2 regions of the Mesorhizobium sp. CNPSo 4661 genome follow, and region 2 is predicted to be linked to the other one. Evidence: predicted binding sites of a transcription regulator. Region 2 holds the regulator's gene; the other holds the start of a gene.
What was found. Region 2 encodes PhoB, which activates phosphate uptake and scavenging genes when phosphate is short. Its sites were predicted from a motif close to TGTCATNNANCTGTCAT; they were not measured.
Positions count from the first base shown of each region.

Region 1: a site for PhoB is predicted at 1,531-1,547, ahead of phnF (phosphonate metabolism transcriptional regulator PhnF). Genes of this name have one in related genera too.

Region 1 covers NZ_JBWGIO010000009.1:241,602-245,006, forward strand. Annotated here, with positions in the region: gene AC0YKC_RS15700 (zinc-binding alcohol dehydrogenase family protein) at 1-466, shown strand, start outside; gene phnF (phosphonate metabolism transcriptional regulator PhnF) at 755-1,501, opposite strand; gene phnG (phosphonate C-P lyase system protein PhnG) at 1,628-2,089, shown strand; gene phnH (phosphonate C-P lyase system protein PhnH) at 2,089-2,700, shown strand; gene AC0YKC_RS15720 (carbon-phosphorus lyase complex subunit) at 2,702-3,405, shown strand, end outside.
Region 2 covers NZ_JBWGIO010000005.1:153,745-157,149, reverse strand. Annotated here, with positions in the region: gene AC0YKC_RS09240 (ROK family protein) at 1-850, shown strand, start outside; gene phoB (phosphate regulon transcriptional regulator PhoB) at 1,178-1,867, opposite strand; gene phoU (phosphate signaling complex protein PhoU) at 1,884-2,591, opposite strand; gene pstB (phosphate ABC transporter ATP-binding protein PstB) at 2,612-3,405, opposite strand, start outside.

The DNA.
Region 1 (3,405 bases), on a different contig from region 2:
GGATGTCAGCCTGCTCGACATGAGCGCTGAACGTCTCGGCTTCGCCGAAAAGGAACTCGGCTTTGCCCCGCTGGACAGCTCGAAAGCGGCGGCCGCCGACCTGGTGCGGCAGGCAACCGGCGGCGAAGGATTCGACCTTGTGTTCGACGCGACCGGCAACACCCAATCGGTGCAGTCGGCCTTCGCCCATGTCGCGCATGGCGGCACGCTGGTGCTGGTCAGCGTCGTCAAGGACGACATCACCTTCTCCGACCCCGAATTCCACAAGCGCGAGATGACGCTGGTCGGCAGCCGCAACGCGCTGAAAGCCGATTTCGACCATGTCGCGGCCTCGATCCGCAACGGCTCCGTGCCGTTGAACAAGCTCGTCACCCATCGCACGACGCTCGACGGAACGCCGCGCGACCTCGCCAGATGGACGCATGAGAAATCGGGGCTGATCAAGGCGGTTATCGAGGTCGGCTGAGCGCCGGCACGGAGATCTCGGCTCTGGATTCCTGGCAAATCGCGGCATTGGCGATTGGCCGAAGCGTTTGTCCCTCGTCATCCGCGGGCGGAGCAAGGAGCGAAGCGACGCGCGCAGACCCGAGGACCCATTCCGTGACGCCAACGCGTTGCGACGATCCAGAATTCTGCTCCGCTGCGCTCTACGATTAAGATAACGGAATGAATCCCCGGGTCTGCGCTCCGCTTCGCGTCGCTCCGCCCGTGGATGACGACCGCTGGGGTTATCGCCCGGAATGAAGTCGGAGGACTAATCGCCGGCCGACAGCCTCAGCTCCACCCGCTCCGCGGGAAAGCGCGACTCCGCGAACTGGATCGGCTGGCCATCGAGCGTGACGTTGACGGCGACGGTGACCAGCACGATGGCGCCCGGCTGCAGATCGAGCGCTGCAAGGTCGTCGGCATCGGCATGACGTGCCGACAGCACGGTCGATTGCCGCAGATAATCGTTGATGCCGAAACGCTTGAGCGAGGCGGTGATCGATCCCGTTTCCGCCATTGCGTCCTCGATGCCGGCGAAGCGCTGGGCGTCGAACCAGGTCGTCGCGCGCGATACTGGATGACCATCGGCCTCGCCACGCGTCTCCAGGCAAATGACGGCCGCGCCCTTGGCGATGCCCAGCGCCTCGGCGATGCGCCGGCTGGCCGGCTCCGTGGATGATGACAAGAGCGCGATGTGCCGCTCGCTCGTCTGCCCCTGCAGCCCGGTCGAGAAGCGCGTGCGCGCACCGATCGGATAGGACAGCCGCTTGCGCGACAAGACAAAGGTGCCGCGTCCCTGCTCGGCCTTCAGCACGCCTTCCTGCACAAGTGCTGCGATGGCGCTGCGCACGGTGTGGCGGTTGACGCCATAACGTTCAGCCAGCGCGACTTCGGGCGGCAGCGCCGCATTCTCGGCGAAATCGCCGCTTGCGATCCCCTGCAATATCTTGTCGGCGATCTGCCGCCACAGCGACACGCCGTTGCGCCTTTCGATACTAGCCGCCAGTCCAGTCACCTATCGCCCCCAAGCATTTTTCCCGCCCTTGTCATCCACCCGTCATGGACTCCCGTTACGAGGTGAGTATAATTTGTATAGTTGTCTATATCAATAGACAAATTTATGCATGCAAGGAGCGATGCCATGCGAGGACAGGAAGCGCGCGAGCAGGCCGGGCGAAAGGCCTTGATGGCGACGCTGGCGCATGCCGCGGCCGATGAGATCGCCCGTCTGTGGAGCGAAGCGGGCCTGCCTTCTGAGGCGGAGCTTTTGCGCGGTCCGGAGACCGGTCTGGTGACGGTGCGCGGGCGGATCGGCGGCGGCGGCGCGCCGTTCAATGTCGGCGAGGCGACGGTCACCCGCGCCACGGTGCGGCTGCCCTCCGGCCAGGTCGGCCATTCCTATGCGCTCGGCCGCGACAAGGGAAAAGCAAAGCTGGCGGCGATCGCCGACGCGCTCTGGCAGGACCCGGCACATCGCGAAGCGGTCGAGACGAAGCTCGCCGCGCCCTTGCGCGCGGCGCTCGATGCGGCGCGCGAGACAAAGCGCGTCGAAACGGCGGCAACGAAAGTGGATTTCTTCACCATGGTGCGCGGAGAGGACTGATGAACATCGCCACGCAATCGATCGACGGCGGTTTCGCCGAGCCGGTCTTCAACGCCCAGGCCGTGTTCCGCGCCATTATGGATGCGATGGCGCGCCCCGGCACCGTCCAGGAGCTGCCGCAGCTCGCCCGTCCGCCGGCGCCTTTGTCGGCGACTGCCGGCGCCGTGGCGCTGGCACTCTGCGACAACGACACGCCGGTCTGGCTCGACCACGCGCTGCAGGCGGAGGCCTCGGTCAAGGCCTGGCTCGGCTTTCACACCGGCGCGCCTTTGGCCAACACGCCGGCCGACGCGCATTTCGCCTTTATCGCCAATCCGAAGGAGATGGCGGCGATCGACGGTTTCTCGCAGGGCACGCAGGAATATCCCGACCGCTCGACGACGCTGATCCTGCTCACCAGCGATCTCGGTTCCGGCCCGACGCTGCTGCTCGAAGGCCCCGGCATCGAGAAGACGGCGATGATCGCGCCGACCGGCATGCCGCGCCATTTCGTCGAGCAGTGGAAGCAGAACAACCAGCGTTTCCCGCGCGGCGTCGACATCATCCTGGCGGCGCCCGGTAGCCTCGCCTGCCTGCCGCGCACCACCCGCATCAAGTCGATGGAGGCATGACATGTATGTCGCGGTGAAAGGCGGCGAGGCCGCCATTGCCAATGCGCACCGCCTGCTTGCCGATCGCCGCCGCGGCGACCGCTCGGTGCCGGCGCTGCGCCTCGACCAGATCGTCGAGCAGCTGGCGCTCGGCGTCGACCGCGTGATGAGCGAAGGCTCGCTCTATGATCGCGAGCTGGCAGCACTCGCCGTCGTCCAGGCGCGCGGCGACATGATCGAGGCGATCTTCCTGGTGCGCGCCTACCGCACCACGCTGCCGCGCTTCGGTTACACCAATCCGGTCGATACCGGCGCCATGCAGCTCGAACGGCGCATATCGGCCACGTACAAGGACCTGCCGGGCGGACAGGTGCTCGGCCCGACCTTCGACTATACCCACCGGCTGCTCGATCCCGAGCTTGCCGCCGGCGCCGAGGTCGAAACGCCCGCGCAGCGTCCCGTCGAGGCCGAAGCCATGCCGCGCGTCTCCGCGATCCTCGCCCATGAAGGGCTGATCGAGGCCGACGGCGACATGCCGCTGGACCATGTGCCCGGCGACATCACGCGCGAGCCGCTGCAATTCCCGATGGCACGCGACATCCGCCTGCAGGCGCTATCGCGCGGCGACGAGGGCTTCCTGCTGGCGCTCGGCTATTCGACGCAACGCGGCTATGCCCGCAACCACCCCTTCGTCGGCGAAGTACGCATCGGCGAGGTCGCGCTGGA
Region 2 (3,405 bases):
GATCGTCCGGCGCCGACTGCAGGATCCCGACCTCGAGGTGAGCAGCGTCGCCCGCATCGCCATGGGCATCCAGGGCATCACCGATTCCCACGCACGCGCCATGCTGTGGTCGCCGATAACGCCGCTGACCGGCATTCCTTTCGCCGACATCCTCGAGCAGGAATTCGGCATCCCCGCCACCATGGAGAACGACTGCAACATGATGGCGGTGGCGCTGCAATGGCGCGACCCCGAGCGCTATCGCGACGACTTCATCGCCATCCTCCTGTCGCACGGCATCGGCATGGGTCTGGTGCTGAAGGGCGCGCTGTTCACCGGCACGCATTCCTCGGGCGGCGAATTCGGCCACATGATCCACCGCCCGGGCGGCGCGCTTTGCCGCTGCGGCCGGCGCGGCTGCGTCGAGGCCTATGCCGGCAATTACGCGATCTGGCGCAGCGCCATGAAAATGAGCGAGGACGCCGAGCCGGTCGACGTCGGCGACGCCGACATGCGAGCCCTCGCCGCCAAGGCGCGCGAGAAGGACGGCCCCGAGCGGGAGGCTTACCGTCGGGCCGGCGAGGCGCTTGGTTTCGGTCTCGGCAGCCTGTTCGCCCTCATCGACCCGGCGCCCGTGGCCATGGTCGGCGTCAGCGCGGCCGCCTTCGACCTGATCGAGCCGGCGCTAAGGGCGGCGATCGCCCAGACCGCGGGCGGCCAGCACTCGGAATCGATCTCCTTCGACACCGAGCCTAACGAGCTGCCGCTGATCCGCGAAGGCTGCGCCATGCGCGCGCTGACCTTCGTCGACCAGGAGATTTTCGCGCCGGGCATGCAGGCAAGAGCGGGCAGCGGAAAAAACGTGGCCTGAGCGGCTTTGAAGTGACCGCTGGTCGCTGAGGACAGCAGCAGACGCTTGAGATTAGCGATGGCCCCGCAGCTTCGTCATTCCAGGGCGAAGCAGGAGCGAAGCTCCGTCGCGAAGACCCTGGAATCCATGCCGTTACTTCGATCGTAGGCGCAGCGGAGCAGAATTCTGCACCGCCCCGGCACGTCGAAGTCACGGAATGGATCCTCGGGTCTGCGCTGCGTCGCTACGCTCCTTGCTCCGCCCGTGGATGACGACGCTAGAAGCGTCTCGGCTAATCACCATCGCAGATGCCGGGAGCGGAGCCGTCAGCGCTTCCGCGCCCTATCCCTAATCCTCCCTGATCGCGTAACCCGCCCCGCGAATGGTTCGGATGACGTCGGGCATGCGGCCGTTGTTGACCGCCTTGCGCAAGCGGCCGACATGGACGTCCACCGTGCGCTCGTCGATATAGATCGTCTCGCCCCAGACATTGTCGAGCAGTTGGCTGCGCGAGAACACGCGGCCAGGATGCCGCATCATGAATTCGAGCAGGCGGAACTCGGTCGGGCCGAGCCTTATCTCGCTCTTCTTGCGGTAGACGCGATGCGACTCGCGGTCGAGCACGATGTCGCCGACCTTGAGCACGCTGGACAGCACCTCCGGCTTGGCGCGGCGCAGCAGCGCCTTGACGCGCGCCATGAATTCCGGCGTCGAGAACGGCTTGACCAGGTAGTCGTCGGCGCCGGTCGAGAGCCCGCGCACGCGGTCGCTTTCCTCGCCCCGCGCCGTCAGCATGATGATCGGCAGCCGCTCGGTCTCGGGCCGCATCCTGAGGCGCCGGCAGAGCTCGATGCCGGAAACCGCCGGCACCATCCAGTCGAGCACGAGCAGGTCGGGAACGTTTTCCTGAAGGCGGATTTCGGCCTCGTCGCCGCGGGTCACCACTTCCACCTGGTAACCCTCGGATTCGAGATTGTAGCGGAGCAGCACCCCCAGCGGCTCCTCATCCTCCACCACCATGATGCGTGGCGCGATCATCGGGGTAACCTTCTCGTCAGGCCGCCGGCGCCGACATTGCCGTCTCGTCCTGCTTGGGACGGTTGGCGGGCAATTGCGTACCGGTGAGCACATAATAGGCGTTCTCGGCGATGTTGGTCACATGGTCGCCGATGCGCTCGAGATTCTTGGCGCAGAACAGAAGATGCGTGCAAGCGGTGATGTTGCGCGGATCTTCCATCATGTAGGTCAACAGCTCGCGGAAGACGGACGTGTATTTGACGTCGATGCGCTCGTCGTCGTTGCGCAGCTTGGCCAGCGCAGTGGCGTCGCCCACCATATATTCCTGGGTCACGGCCTGGACCTGGATCAGCACCAGCTGCGCCATGGAATCGATCGAATGCGTGAGGTCGCGCGGCGCGGTGCTGACGCCGACCGCGCCAACGCGCTTGGCGATGTTCTTGGCAAGATCGCCGATGCGTTCGAGATCGCCCGCCATGCGGATCGAGCCGACAACGTTGCGCAGGTCGTCCGCCATCGGCTGCCGCTTGGCGATCAGCGTGATGGCGCGGTCGTCAAGCTCGCGCTGGCGCGCGTCCATGATGGCGTCGTCGGAGACGACGCGCTGCGCCAGCGCATTGTCGGTTTCGAGCAGGGCCCTGGTCGCGCCGCCGACCATGGAGCCGGCCAGATCGCCCATGTCGTTGATAAGCCGGCTGATCTGCCTCAGATCCTCGTCGAAGGAGGCGACGGTATGTTCGGCCATGATGATGTCCTCGTATGAACTCAGCCGAAGCGGCCGGTGATGTAGTCCTGCGTGCGCTTTTCGCGGGGCGAGGTGAAGATCTTCTCGGTCCGGTCGAACTCCACCAGCTCGCCCAGATACATGAACGCCGTCTGCCTCGACACGCGCGCCGCCTGCTGCATGTTGTGGGTGACGATGACGATCGTATAGTCGGCCTGCAACTCGTCGATCAGTTCCTCGATCTTGGCGGTCGACAGCGGATCGAGCGCCGAGGCCGGCTCGTCGAGCAGGATGACCTCGGGCTTCACCGCCACGGTGCGGGCGATGCACAGGCGCTGCTGTTGGCCGCCGGAAAGGCTGAGGCCGCTGGCGTTGAGCTTGTCCTTGACCTCGTTCCACAGCGCGGCGCGCTTCAGCGCCGACTCGACGCGGCTGTCCATCTCGGCCTTGCTGATCTTCTCATACAGCCTGACGCCGAAGGCGATGTTCTCGTAGATCGACATCGGGAACGGCGTCGGCTTCTGGAACACCATGCCGATCTTGGTGCGCAGCAGGTTGAGGTCCTGCGAGCGGTCGAGGATGTTCTTGCCGTCGAGCAGTACCTGGCCCTCGGCGCTCTGCTTCGGATAGAGCTCGTAGATGCGGTTGAGCACGCGCAGCAGCGTCGACTTCCCGCAGCCCGACGGGCCGATGAAGGCGGTCACGCTGCGCTCCGGCAAGGACAGGTTGATGTCCTTCAGCGCCTTCGATTGGCCATAGTAGAAATTGAGGTTCTTGACCTCGATCTTGGCCTTCTCGACGGTCGTGTCGGCTACGTTCAGGTCGGTGGACAACA